Regions from separate parts of the Gardnerella sp. c23Ub_4 genome, predicted to be linked through region 2. Evidence: riboswitches for the same ligand, from Rfam matches in the RefSeq annotation. Region 2 holds a riboswitch; the other holds the start of a gene.
What was found. Region 2 has a riboswitch for thiamine pyrophosphate ahead of NYP67_RS02895 (ECF transporter S component). Riboswitches for the same ligand answer to the same signal wherever they lie in the genome.
Positions count from the first base shown of each region.

Region 1: another riboswitch for thiamine pyrophosphate. It lies ahead of thiM (hydroxyethylthiazole kinase); the one in region 2 lies ahead of NYP67_RS02895 (ECF transporter S component).

Region 1 is NZ_JANUYO010000001.1:381,057-388,471, forward strand. Features, by position in the region: rRNA gene NYP67_RS01665 (16S ribosomal RNA) at 1-686, shown strand, start outside; rRNA gene NYP67_RS01670 (23S ribosomal RNA) at 1,065-4,123, shown strand; rRNA gene rrf (5S ribosomal RNA) at 4,291-4,407, shown strand; TPP riboswitch at 4,764-4,855, shown strand; gene thiM (hydroxyethylthiazole kinase) at 4,844-6,361, shown strand; gene NYP67_RS01685 (bifunctional hydroxymethylpyrimidine kinase/phosphomethylpyrimidine kinase) at 6,367-7,415, shown strand, end outside.
Region 2 is NZ_JANUYO010000001.1:733,339-740,753, forward strand. Features, by position in the region: gene NYP67_RS02875 (YlbL family protein) at 1-844, shown strand, start outside; tRNA gene NYP67_RS02880 (tRNA-Val) at 835-908, opposite strand; gene NYP67_RS02885 (DivIVA domain-containing protein) at 1,070-2,443, shown strand; gene recO (DNA repair protein RecO) at 2,498-3,250, shown strand; TPP riboswitch at 3,337-3,438, shown strand; gene NYP67_RS02895 (ECF transporter S component) at 3,475-4,095, shown strand; gene NYP67_RS02900 (ABC transporter substrate-binding protein) at 4,268-5,191, shown strand; gene NYP67_RS02905 (phosphotransferase enzyme family protein) at 5,300-6,529, shown strand; gene NYP67_RS02910 (isoprenyl transferase) at 6,641-7,415, shown strand, end outside.

The DNA.
Region 1 (7,415 bases), 350 kb from region 2:
AGCTAACGCGTTAAGCGTCCCGCCTGGGGAGTACGGCCGCAAGGCTAAAACTCAAAGAAATTGACGGGGGCCCGCACAAGCGGCGGAGCATGCGGATTAATTCGATGCAACGCGAAGAACCTTACCTGGGCTTGACATGTGCCTGATGACTGCAGAGATGTGGTTTCCCTTCGGGGCAGGTTCACAGGTGGTGCATGGTCGTCGTCAGCTCGTGTCGTGAGATGTTGGGTTAAGTCCCGCAACGAGCGCAACCCTCGCCCTGTGTTGCCAGCGGGTTATGCCGGGAACTCACGGGGGACCGCCGGGGTTAACTCGGAGGAAGGTGGGGATGACGTCAGATCATCATGCCCCTTACGTCCAGGGCTTCACGCATGCTACAATGGCCGGTACAACGGGATGCGACATGGTGACATGGAGCGGATCCCTTAAAACCGGTCTCAGTTCGGATCGTAGTCTGCAACTCGACTACGTGAAGGCGGAGTCGCTAGTAATCGCGAATCAGCAACGTCGCGGTGAATGCGTTCCCGGGCCTTGTACACACCGCCCGTCAAGTCATGAAAGTGGGCAGCACCCGAAGCCGGTGGCCTAACCCTTTTGGGATGGAGCCGTCTAAGGTGAGGCTCGTGATTGGGACTAAGTCGTAACAAGGTAGCCGTACCGGAAGGTGCGGCTGGATCACCTCCTTTCTACGGAGTTTTTGTGCACGCTCGGTTTGAGTGTGGTTACTGGTGTGGAAAACAATAGTTAACGTTTTTTGTGTGAGTATGTTGGGCATGCTTTTGGGTTCCCGGATTGCCACCCCCCTTTTTTGTTTGGGGTTGCGGTCCTAGCCCTTGGATTACAGGTTGAGGCTTTTTGGTTTTGGCTTGTGTTCTTGGTGTTTGGTGGTTTGAGAACTGGATAGTGGACGCGAGTAAGAATAGTGAGACTATTTTTTGGTTTTGCTTGTTTTTACTTTTATCAATTTCAACCGGCTCCATTTTGGTGGAGTCGCTTGATCGTTTTGTGATCGTTTAGTGTGATGATTTATTGTCTAGAGAGTTAAGCGATAGGCTTTTTACTGGTGTATCACTGGTAAGGGCGTATGGTGGATGCCTTGGTAGACAGGACCGATGAAGGACGTGACGGGCTGCGATATGCCTCGGGGAGCTGCCGAGTGGGCTTTGATCCGAGGATTTCCGAATGGGGAGACCCGGCCACTGTTATGGGTGGTCACCACAGTTTTGTGGGGGGTACGCAGGGAAGTGAAACATCTCAGTACCTGCAGGAAAGGATACTCCGTGAGTAGTGGCGAGCGAAAGCGGATCAGGCTAAACCGAGTACGTGTGATAACCGTCAGGTGTTGCGTATTCGGGGTCGTGGGATTGACTGTTCAGCCTCTGACGGGGTTGAGGAGAGTGATAAAACATCGTGTTATGTGAATGGGATTGAATTCCCAGCCGTAGAGGGTGATGGCCCCGTAGCAGGTCGTGCGATGTCTCTTTATGTTTATTCCCAAGTAGCGCGGGCCTCGTGGAATCCCGCGTGAATCTGCCCAGACCGTTGGGTAAGCCTAAGTATTCCTGTCTGACCGATAGTGTACTAGTACCGTGAGGGAAAGGTGAAAAGCACCCCGGGAGGGGAGTGAAATAGTTCCTGAAACCGTGCGCTTACAATCCGTCGGAGCCTTCTTGTGGGGTGACGGCGTGCCTATCGAAAAATGAGTCTGCGAGTCAGTGGTATGTGGCGAGGCTAACCCGGGTGGGGGAGCCGTAGCGAAAGCGAGTTTTAAAAGGCGTTTTAGTCGCATGTCCTGGACCCGAAGCGGGATGATCTAGCCCTGAGCAGGTTGAAGCGCGGGTAAGACCGTGTGGAGGACCGAACCCACCTAGGTTGAAAACTGGGGGGATGACTTGGGGTTAGGGGTGAAAGGCCAATCAAATTCCGTGATAGCTGGTTCTCTCCGAAATGCATTTAGGTGCAGCGTCATGTTATTGCTTACAGGGGGTAGAGCTACTGGATGCTTGCGGGCCCATACCGGGTACTAATAGCAGCCAAACTCCGAATACCTGTTAGGTTTATCATGGCAGTGAGTCGGCGGGGGATAAGCTCCGTCGTCAAAAGGGAAACAGCCCTGATCGTCGTCTAAGGTCCCGAAGCGCGTGCTAAGTGGGAAAGGATGTGGAGTCGCATAGACAGCCAGGAGGTTGGCTCAGAAGCAGCCATCCTTGAAAGAGTGCGTAACAGCTCACTGGTCTAGTGGTTCCGCGCCGACAATGTAGCGGGGCTTAAGCACGCCACCGAAGACGCGACTGCGTGATTTATTTCACGCGGGGTAGGAGAGCGTCCTGTATGGGGTGAAGCGGCAGTGTGAACTTGTCGTGGACTATACGGGAGTGAGAATGCAGACATGAGTAGCGAGAGACAGGTGTGAATCCTGTCCGCTGAATGACTAAGGGTTCCGGGGCCACGTTCGTCGTCCCCGGGTGAGTCGAGTCCTAAGGCGAGGCCGACAGGCGTAGTCGAATGGATGAACGGGTTGATATTCCCGTACCGGTGTTACACCGTTCGAACTGAATCTGAGAGTACTAACCTTCGTTATTCTGGTTGATTGCCTTTCGGGGTTTTCTTCTGGTTTAGTGTTGGGAGCGTATCGGTAGTAGGTTAGCGTGGGAGTGACGCGGGTAGGTAGCCGGCTGCGGAGGTGGTTTTCCGTGGCTAAGCGTGTGGGCTGTCTCCTAGGTAAATCCGGGGGATGTTTAAGCTGAGGCGTGATGGGTAGGCCGTATGGCTGATTCCGGTGATCCTGCTTGCCGAGAAAAGCTTCGACGTGAGGTGTGATTCCGCTCGTACCCTAAACCGACACTGGTGGTCTGGTAGAGTATACCGAAGCGATCGGGCGAATCCTGGCCAAGGAACTCGGCAAATTACTCCCGTGCCTTCGGCATAAGGGAGACCCCTGATGGTGATGTTTTTTACATGCGGAGCTGTTGGGGGTGGCACAAGCTAGGGGGTAGCGACTGTTTACCAAAAACACAGGAGCGTGCGAAGGCGTAAGCCGCTGTATACGCTCTGACGCCTGCCCGGTGCCGGAAGGTTAAGAGGATCCGTTAGCTTCGGTGAAGCGGTGAATTTAAGCCCCGGTAAACGGCGGTGGTAACTATAACCATCCTAAGGTAGCGAAATTCCTTGTCGGGTAAGTTCCGACCTGCACGAATGGCGTAACGACTTCCCCACTGTCTCGGCCAGGAGCCCGGCGAAATTGCAGTACGAGTAAAGATGCTCGTTAAGCGCAGAAGGACGAAAAGACCCCGGGACCTTTACTATACCTTGGTATTGTCGTTAGGTGTGGATCGTGTAGCATAGGCGGGAGGCTTTGAAGCGTGGGCGCTAGCTTGCGTGGAGTCAACAAGTGAAATACCGCTCTTTCCATATCTGGCGTCTAACCTCGACACGTTATCCGTGTTAGGGACAGTGCCTGGCGGGTAGTTTAACTGGGGCGGTTGCCTCCTAAAGAGTAACGGAGGCGCTCAATGGTCCGCTCAGCCCGGTTGGCAATCGGGTTTTGAGTGTAATCGCACAAGCGGGCTTGACTGTGAGACTGACGGGTCGAGCAGGGACGAAAGTCGGAGATAGTGATCCGGTGCCGGCGTACGGACGTGGCATCGCTCAACGGATAAAAGGTACCCCGGGGATAACAGGCTGATCATTCCCAAGAGTCCATATCGACGGGATGGTTTGGCACCTCGATGTCGGCTCGTCGCATCCTGGGGCTGGAGCAGGTCCCAAGGGTTCGGCTGTTCGCCGATTAAAGCGGCACGCGAGCTGGGTTCAGAACGTCGTGAGACAGTTTGGTCTCTATCCTCTGCGCTCGTTGGAATGTTGAGGAGACCTGCCCATAGTACGAGAGGACCTGGGTGGACGAACCTCTGGTATGCCGGTCGTCACGCCAGTGGCGCTGCCGGTTAGCTACGTTTGGAAGGGATAACCGCTGAAAGCATCTAAGCGGGAAGCCTGCTCCAAGATTAGCATTCCTTGCACTTTGTGTGTGAGCCCCCATGTAGAACACGTGGTTGATAGGCTGGATGTGGAAGCCCTGTAAGGGGTGGAGCTGACCAGTACTAATGGGCGATTGTGATACTACTTGTATTGCTTATCGTTTAATTCTCTTAACATTAGGGAGTGTTAAGCGGTCATGATTATGGTTAAGTTGTTGATTTTGATGATTGTTTCTTCTTGTTGCTCGCGTTCATGTCCGGTTCCCAAACCGCCAGCTTGCCGCTCGCGTATTGCGAGTGTATAATCTAGTTTTGCGGTGGTCATGGCTCAGGTGAGACGCCCGGTCCCATTCCGAACCCGGAAGCTAAGGCCTGACACGGTGAGGGTACTGCACTCGATAGGGTGTGGGAGACTAACACGCTGCCGCATTATTCTTTCTAGCGGGGAGTATAAACTCCCCGCTTTTTTTTTTAATGCTTAACACGCTCGTATTCTTGTAGTGCGATTGTACTTGATTTACGTCGTGTCGTTATACAAACGCACTACATGGAAGGTCCTCGTTCGCGCGTTACAGCGCGCTATTCCTCACGGCTATTAGTAGCCGCTCGGCTGATTTGGCATGTAAAGTCCACTGGACTTTACATTTGAGCCAAATCACGCTTTGAAGGAGCTTGAAATGCGTTATGCAATTTCAAGCTCAGTCAAAGCGCCTCTCGCGCTACGCTCTAAGCGAAAAGGTAGGTCGTCGCGCGCGTAAATAACGTCATAACGAACATATATAGTCAAATATGGGTTCGGGGTGCGCGAAAGCGCTGAGATTATACCCGTTGAACCTGATCTAGTTAGTACTAGCGAAGGGAAAATCATGACTACTGTGTCGTGCTCTAAAAATAGTGAATTCTCAACTAATGCTCGTTGCAAGCAATTCGTTCAAGATGTACGTGAATGCATCGAAGCTTTGCGCGCAAAAAATCCGCTAACACATTGCGTAACGAATAATGTTGTTCAAGAAATAACGGCAAACGTTCTGCTAGCTGCTGGTGCATCGCCAGCAATGGTCGTAGACGCAGAAGAAGCTGAAGTATTTGCTCAAATCGCATCTGGTGTATTAGTAAACATTGGAACGTATAGGCCAGTAGACAAAGAATCTATGGATGCTGCAATTCGCGGAGCTGTAAAAGCACACACTCCATGGGTTCTTGACCCAGTTGCAGTTGGCGGTTTAGCTCCACGCACGCAATACGCGCGCGAAATCGTTAAAAGTCATCCTACTGTAATTCGTGCAAACGCTTCCGAAATCTTAGGTTTAGCTGGAGAAGAAAGCGGCGGTAAGGGAGTAGACGCTGGAGACTCCGTTGATTCAGCAGTTGCAGCTGCTAAGAAGCTAGTTAAACTCTATGGCTCGGTAGTGGCTATTTCTGGCGAAAAAGACGCTATTTATGGTCACGGATGCTCGGCACGAGTCTCGGGCGGTCACGAGATAATGACGAAAGTAGTCGGAACGGGCTGCTCTCTTGGCGCATTGGTGGCAGCATACGTTGGAGCAAATCGAAATCGACCTTTTGCAGCAACAGTTGCCGCTCACGTGCACGCTGCTGCAGCAGGAACTTGGGCAGCACAACGCTCAACATCGCCAGGTGCATTTAGAACATTATGGATGGATGCGCTTATGGATTTGAGCGCAGACGAGATGCTGAAACTAGCGAATATTGAATTTGAACTCGACCCTGTTGATTGGTCTTTATACTTTATAACAGACCCAAAGATGAGCAATCGAGCAGAAGAAGATATTGCAGTTGATTGCGTTAAAGGCGGAGCAAGCGTAGTTCAATTGCGCGATAAGTACGCAAATAGCGAAACTTTTAATAATAAAGCTCAAAGCTTGCGAGACAAAATGCTTGCTAATGGTTGCGGAAACGTGCCGATTTTTGTTGACGATCGTATAGATTGCGCTAAAAGCTTAGGACTCAACTTGCATGTTGGGCAAACAGATACGCCTTATATTGAAGCGCGTAAGTCTATTCCTGCAGAATGGATGGTTGGGCTTTCTATAGAAAAGTTAGAACAGTTAGATTACGTTTATAACGAATGTGCTAAAGAAAATGTGGCATTGCCTGATGTTATTGGAATAGGTCCGATTTGGCCTACTGCCACTAAGCCAGACGCTGCTCCTGCTTTAGGTGTTGAAGGAGTAGAAAAGATTGCTAAACGCGCTAAAGAACTCGGCATTAGTACGCTCGGAATTGGCGGCGTTAACGAAAATACGGTATTCCCTATTAAAAGCACTTCAATAGATGGTTTATGCGTAGTATCTGCTCTAATGCTTGCGCAAAATCCTTGCGAAGAAGCGCGCAAATTACGCGATGCTATTACGAAGGAATAAAAATAATGAATAATCAATTTTCGCAAGCTCAAGCACCTTTGCAATCAATTTCTAAATTATATGATTCAAGCCTAAGGCCATCTTCTTTGCCATCTTTAGAAGACCCGATTATTCCACGCGTACTAAGTATTGCTGGAACTGATCCAACAGGCGGAGCTGGAATCCAAGCTGATCTAAAGTCAATCACGGCATCACATGGATTTGGAATGTGTGTAACAACTAATTTGGTTGCTCAAAACACTTGCGGTGTGCGCGAAGTTTATACTCCTCCAACCGACTTTTTGCAAGCGCAACTAGAAGCAGTATTTGATGACGTAACTATTGATGCTGTAAAAATCGGCATGCTTGGAGACAAATCATATATTAGCCTAGTTCAAAATTGGCTTAAAAATCATCCTGTTCCTGTTGTTGTGTTAGATCCAGTTATGGTAGCAACTTCGGGAGATAGGCTGCTTGAAAAGTCTGCAGAAGATGCAATGCGCGAGTTTGCGCCTCTTGCGGATGTTATTACGCCAAACATACCTGAACTCGCAGTATTATGCGATAAACAGCCTGCATCCAATTTTGAAGAAGCTTATGCTCAAGCAAGCGAGTGGAGTGCAAAAAACAATACTATTGTTATTGTTAAAGGCGGCCACTTAACAAGCGAAGATGCTGGAAATACTGTTGTGTTCCCAGATGGTCACAGAGTGCACGTTCCTTGCCCTAGAGTTGATACAACAACAACGCATGGCACTGGCTGCTCGCTATCTTCTTCTCTAGCTACGCGCATAGGATTAGCGTTGCGAGAAGGAAAGAAGCTAAGCGATTACAGTACTGTAGCGAATGCTTTAGCGTGGTCGTCAAGATGGCTTAACGAAGCTATTGCTTGCGGTAAAGATTTGCATGTTGGAAAAGGTCATGGGCCTGTGAACCATGCGGCTCGTAATTATCGTTTGGAATTAGATTCTTCGTCAACTCCTTGGGAGCATATGCAAGCGAATGGCTTAGATGGATTAACTCCGCAAAGCGTAGTCGTAAAAGCTCATAGCAAGGCTAGAAAGCCAAATGTGGA
Region 2 (7,415 bases):
GGATCTTATTGAATATTTTTCCGCTAAGTCATTTAGGTATTTTGTTGGGTTATTTATTGTAGTTATGTCGATTATCGCGCTTTTTCTACCAAGTGCGTATGTTGTTGAAGAACCTGGGCCAACTCAAGATGTTCTGGGAAAGTCTTTTGGAAAATATGTGATTAATGTTAAAAATAGCGCTGTTAAGAATACTGACTATAAATCTTCGTCAAAAAGTGGAAAGCTTCTTTTAGTAACAGTAAATACGTCTGGAATACCAGGTTACGAGATTCCAAATATATATGCGATTGCATCTTGGTTCGATTCTAAAAAGCAAGTTTTACCTAGAGAAGTTCTTGTTCCAGTAAATCAAAACGCAAGCGATTATAAGAAAGAAACAAATAAGCAAATGACTTCTTCGCAATCTTCTGCGCAAGTGGCGGCTTTGGATTATGCGAAGAAACATCTTAATGTGAATGTAAAAAACGTAAAAATTAAGTTGCATATAGACGATATTGGTGGACCTTCTGCAGGCATGATGTACGCTTTGGGTATTTTGAACAAGCTTACAAACACAGATTTGGCTGGTGGGAAAATAATCGCTGGAACGGGAACCATTGATAACTCTGGGAAAGTTGGTCCAATTGGCGGTATTCGATTAAAGATGATATCTGCAAAAAGAGACGGAGCTAAATGGTTTTTAGCGCCAAACAGCAATTGCAATGAAGTTGCTGGGAATATTCCGCAAGGCTTAAAAGTTGTAAGCGTAAAAACATTGGATGACGCATACAAAGCGTTAGTAAAAATAAAGGCTGGGAAGAATCTAGATTCTTTAAGAACTTGTAAAGCGGAAAGTGGGCGATGAGGGACTCGAACCCCCGACATCCACCGTGTAAAGGTGGCGCTCTAGCCAGCTGAGCTAATCGCCCGCTTGAAACAAGATACAGTATGGTGTGTACTAGAACGTTGATTTGTGTTTTAGGCGTGTTTTGCGCATATATCATTTGCGTGTTTTGCGTGTTTTGTTTATGCGTCTTAACAATCGCGTAAAGTGTATTGAATAAGAATCTGTTCAGGAGGTCTATTGTTTATGGCGAGTAAACCTGATACCGCGCGTAATTCTTCGGGTATTGAGCGTGTAGGTAAGCGCAAGAAGGGTTACAGCGTAGAGCAAGTTAATGATTTTCTTGAGCGTGCTCATTCTTTGTATGAATCTAGCGACATTAGTCTTACTCAAAAAGATATTCAAGACGTATCTTTCGATCTAGAAGATGAAGGATATGCTATTCCTCAAGTAGATGCTGCTCTTTCTAGATTAGAGCGTGCAGTTGTAGATAAGACTACGCAGTACGAGATTTCTAATCGCGGCAAGGTTGTTTGGAAGGCACAAGCAGACGAAGAATATAGAGTTTTGCTTTCTCATTCCCAGCGCGATTATAAAATGCGCTTTGATTCTGCGCAATCGCGTAAGCCTTCTTACGATAAAAAACAAGTAGACAATGTTGTAAATAAGTCTCTAGATAAGATTGCTGTTCTTCTTGGATATAATCCAGTTTGGGGAAGCAGTTTAAGCGATTTAGACAAAATTGACGCAATGTTTGTTTCTAATGTTCTGTTTACTCAACGTTCTGGAAAACGAGGATATGACGAGCGCCAGGTGGACTATTATCTAAATGCTTGCGTTCGCTTATTAAGCAGACTTGAGTCTTATGATCGAGTTGCTAAGTATACAGACTTCGATCCTAGTGATTCTGTTGATTCTGCTAATTTTGGCGTTTCTGCTAAGTCTAATAATGATTTACAAGAAAATGTTGTTTCTAAAACATCTTCTGCGCCTAGTGTTGTTGAACATAGTGTTGTTGAACCTAGTGTTGTTGAACCTAGTGTTGTTGAACCTGCGGCAGCTCCAGCTCCATCTCCATTAATGCCTCCAGCAATTCCTCCATCTATTCCTGTTGAGCATCATGCGCAGAAGGCGATTTTTACTCCTCACTCTGCGAGTGTTGAAGCAAGTGACGATACAGACGACGAAATGTCGCAAGCGTCTACTGTTATGCCTCCAGCATTCCCTCCGTCTTATGCTCCTAATGCTGCTTCCAACAATTTTGCTACTAACAATAATGATTTTGGAAAAGTTAAAGATGCAGAAAAGAAGGAAGATAGCGCGAATGTTGTTAGTGCGAATGCTGATGGTGTAAATAATGCAAATGCTAACAATGCAAGTAATAACAATGCAAATGATTCTAAATCCATTGGAGATTTGAATCTTTCACTTCTTGCTTCGCCTAAGTTCGAGCCTTCGCAAAGTCTTAATTTAGATATTCCAGATCTTTCGTTCCCTGTTATGAACCATTTTGACACTTCGGTTGAAGATTCTTCTCGCGAAGCAAATAATGATTCAGATGATTTTGACGATACTGGCGAATCTAATTTTGGCGGATTTGTAAACCCAAATCATAATTAATAATCTATTTTTCACTTAGATTTAGGGATTATACAAGCTAAGAGTTATTGATTAATGCCGTTATATAACGATGAAGCTGTTGTTCTTAAGACTTTTCCTCTTGGGGAAGCTGATCGAGTTATTGTTATGCTCACTAAAAAGCATGGCAAGGTTCGAGCTGTTGCAAAAGGTGTAAGGCGGTTAAAATCTAGATTTGGTGGGCGCTTAGAGCCATTTATGCGTGTTAATGCACTTTTTGCAACTGGCAAAACTTTTGATGTTATTTCTCAAGCGGTTTTAGTTTCGCCTTATGCTGGTAGCATTTGTGCGGATTACAATCTGTATAGTTGTGCTAGCATGATTGCAGAGATTGCAGACGATTTGGTCTCGTCTTGCGCACAATATTCGGATTCTTGCTCACAATACAATCTTCTTATAGCTGCTTTGTCTGCTCTTTCTAAAAGTTTGCATAGTGCTGAATCAATCGCGCTTTCGTACGTTTTAAGAGCATTGCAATTAGCTGGATGGTCTCCTAGGTTAAATGAGTGCGTTATTTGTTCAACACGCAATGATTTAGACTATTTTTCGGCAGCTAGTGGTGGAGTTATGTGCTCTAAAGATCATGCTTTAGAGTCTATTAAGTGCAATGATTTAGCGCGTTTTCAAATGATTTCATTAATTAATGGCGATTGGCAAAATTTAGACGGAACAAGTATTGACGATTTAACGTCTAAATGCGTTGAACAATGGTGCGAATATTGGTTAGAAAAGCCTATTAGATCTATGCGTTTAAGCGAAAAAAATTCTAATTCGCTGTATTTTGATTAGAGTTTCTATTATCTTAATGAGCGATTTTGTTAATTTTATGTTTGAATTTTATAAAATTTGTCCTCGCTGTCTGATGCAATATGAATGATATCAGGCACGGGTGCTCTTTTAAGAGCTGAGAAGATTACTGTCTAACCGTTTAACGTGAATCGGGTAATGCCGACGTACGGAGTTTTCTGCAGGGTCGCCTTTGTTTGATTGGTTAAAGATGAAAGGAGACCCTAATGGGTACATCTGTTGAAGAAGAGACCGTGCGTCCATCCTTGCGCTGGAACGTGGCTGATGTTACGCTCACGGTTGTTATTGCTGTAGCTTCTGGTATTATCTTCTGGGGCATCGGCTTGATTAGTGAGCCTATTTCTGCTGCTCTTAAGCTTATTCCAGTTCCAGGCGTTAGCGCATTGTACTATGGTTTGTTCTACTTCGCTGGTCCTTTAGCTGCTATTATGGTTCGCAAGCCAGGCGCTGCACTATTCGGCGAGTTTATTGCTGCAATGGTTGAGTTGACTGTTGGTAGCCACTGGGGCGGTATTGGTACCGTTCTTCCTGGCTTTGTTCAGGGCTTGTTTGCTGAGTTTGCATTCTTGTTTGTTATGTATCGCAAGTGGAACGTTGGTTTGACTGCACTTTCTGGCGCATTAGCTGGTTTGGGTGGAATCGTTTCAACCTATCCGTTCTACTACGCAGGTGTTCCAATCTTCGGCGCATTCATGATGATTCACACACTTTGCAGCATGATTTCTGGTGCTGTAATTGGTGGTGTAGTTATGTGGTACTTGTACAAGGGTATTGCTGCTACTGGCGCATTGAGCCGTTTTGCTTCTGGCAAAGAAGTACGCGCTTAAGTCTTAACTTTTGCTAGTAAGATTTGATTTGTGGGCGGGGGATTAATCACCTCGCCCACTTTTGTAAAGTCGCAAGAAAAATCGCAAGTTAGCAGCGCGCAAAAGTCGCAAGAAAAGTCGCAAATAAAAGTCAAGATAAAATCACAAATCACTATAAAACAAAGGAGTTAGTATGCTAAGAGTACGTCTTGAATATGTGCATCCATGGACGAATCACGCAGGAATGTACCTTGCAAGAAAGCGCGGATTATATGCGCAATACGGATTAGACGTAGAGTTTACAAGCACAGATACGGAGCGTGGAGATGTTCCAGCATGCTTGGAGCGCGGAGAAGTAGACATAGCTCTTGTTCGCTTAAATCAGCTTTTTGCTCATCAAAATGGCGCAAACAAGCTAACGTCGTTTGCTGTAATGAATCAATCTCAAATTGGTGGAATCATAACAAATAAAAACACGGGCATTACGCGATTTAAAGATCTAGAAGGAAAGCGCGTAGTAATCCCTATGGGCGTTAAGCGCTTATACACGGAGCTTCAGCAGGCGGTTGCTGCCGACGGAGGCGACTTTAGCAAGCTGATTACAATTGACCCAGGCCCATGGGAGCCAGACATTCGAGCAGTAGAGCGCGGAATGTGCGACGCTTTTATTAACGTTGCTTGGTGGGAGCCATACCAGGGTTCGCTTCCATTTGATCAAGTTGTTGTTCTTCCATTCGATTCTATTGGCGTAGCTCCGCATCATTCTTACTATGTTTGCGCTCGCCAAGAGATGATTGAGCGAAATCCGCAATTAATACGCAACTTTGCAAGCGCAACCGTTAAGGGCTATGAACTTGCAGGAAAAGACCCGCAGGCTGGCGTTGATGCTTTGCAAAATGCGCTTTGCCATATTAGCCCAGAGGCTTTGCGCGCCTCGCTAGACGAAGTGATTCCGTCTTGGTACGACAAGAATGGTCGTTGGGGTACAGCAGACATGGCTTTGGTGGAAAACTACACTCGTTGGATGGGTGAAAATGGCCACTTAAGTGTGCCTCTTGATTGCGCGCTAAAGAGCCTAGAAAGCGGATGCGTAACAAACGAGTATTTGCCAGAATAGTCGGCCAGCATGTGCTTGAATCGCAAGCATAATAACGATTGCAAACGCAATTACAATCGAAAATAAATATCACAATTCAATGAACCTGTGGCAATAATTGGAGCAAATATGGAAAACGAAAGCAACGACCCTCAACTAGATATTGTTGCTCAAAGATGGGCAAATGTTGATTTAGATGAGGCAAATACTGTGTGCTCGCTTTTAGAGGAGCCGCTAGAAGCAGATTGCGTTTTAAGCCATAGTTTGCGCCCGATGGCTGCAGGTTCATTGATTCGCGCGCATTACAAAGATGATTCGCCAAGAAAATCGCAAAGTTTAGACGTTTATATTAAAAGATGCAGCACAAAAGTGAGGCAAGCAAGCACAATTAGGCCGTATCATCGTTTTGCGGAGCATCTTTTACAAAACAAAATAAGCACGCCAAAGTACTTGTATTTTAATAAAAATAGCGAGACTTTAGGTTTAGAAAAGAATATTTGTGGCGATACTTCTGGCGATATTTACGTAGACGGCACTCTTCTTGTAATAGGCGATTGTGCTTACGAAGTGACTTTAAAAGCTAGTGGGGAAGACCGGTACAAAGACGCGTACACTTGGGATCCGCCTAAAACGTGCGAAGAAGCCAAAAATCTTGGAGTAATGATGGCAAGAATCGCCTTAGCTTCGCAAAGTTTTGACGAGCCAAATCCTAAGGAAATCAACGCTTTTCAATCAAGATTTAGTCTTTGTGCAAGCGAAGACGTACAAAAAGCTGCAGAAGTTTGGTTAAAAAATAGACCTGATTTAGCAAAATTCTTAAAAGAGCAGAATCGTGATTTTGTAAAAGATTTAAGCGAATTTGCTCCAACATGCAAAAAAATTTACGATTTAGGGTACGCGAATCTAAAAAAGCAGTGGACTCATGGAGATCCGCATATATCTAATTTTATGTGGGAAGGTAGCGCTCCAAGCGCAGTATTTGACTTTGGAATGTCGTATAAAAACACAGCAATCTACGATTTAGCAATGACTTTAGAACGCAACACAATTCAATGGGTAGATATTGCGAATGGCAAAAAAGATTCATTTAGAACGGACTTAGTTAAGTCAATTTTGCAAGGATATTCTAGCGTTAAACCATTAGCAGATGTTGAAAAAGAGTTGCTTCCGCTTGTTCTTAGCGTAAGTCAAATCGAGCAATGTGTGGAATTTGTAGACTATTACTTAAAGTCAAATGGATCTTACGATTTTAAGATTTGGGGCTACGATACTGGATTCTTAGAGCATGCTAGATGGTACAAATCTTGCTTTGGGAAAAGATATTTGAACTATTTATTGGAAGCTTTACAAGAACTATAGCGGATTTTTTAGTTGATTTTTTACTTGATTTTTTACTTGATTTTGCATGCTTTTATTTAGCTTTGCAAAACGCTTTAGCTATTCGTTCAATGGGGTTGTTAGATTTTAACTATGAGTTTTGAAAACGTTGACTACACTTCGTTAAATATTCCAGCAGCTCCATTTAGTGATCCTAGCCGTGTGCCAGATTTTCCTAAAGGTAAAGTTCCTCGCCATGTAGGCGTGATTATGGACGGCAATGGCAGATGGGCTAAAGAGCGCGGAATGATTCGCACTGAAGGGCATAAAGCGGCGGAACCAGTGGTTTTTGACACTATTGCAGGAGCCATAGAAGCAGGTGTTCGCTACTTAAGCTTGTACACGTTTTCTACCGAAAATTGGAAGAGATCTCCTCAAGAAGTGCATTTTTTGATGGGATTTTCTAGAGATATTATTCACCGCAGAGTTGCGCAAATGAACGAGTGGGGAGTGCGCGTGCGTTGGGCTGGAAGACGGCCAAAATTGTGGAAGTCTGTTATTGACGAGTTGGAAAAAGCTCAAGAAATCACAAAAAATAACACTACGATTGACGTTGTTTTTTGCTTAAACTATGGAGGTCGCGCGGAAATCGCAGATGCTTGCGCGGCAATTGCTAGGGAAGTTAAAAGCGGCAAAATTAAGGGTGATCGCATTAGCGAGAAGATGATTGCAGAACATTTGTATAATCCAGATATTCCAGATTGCGATCTTGTGATTCGCACTTCGGGAGAGCAGCGCACTAGCAACTTTTTGCCTTGGCAAGCGTCTTATGCGGAGCTTGATTTTGTTCCAGAACTCTTCCCAGATTATGGTCGCGAAGCGTTGTGGAGGTCAATTGACCGTTATGCGCATCGCGACCGCAGGTTTG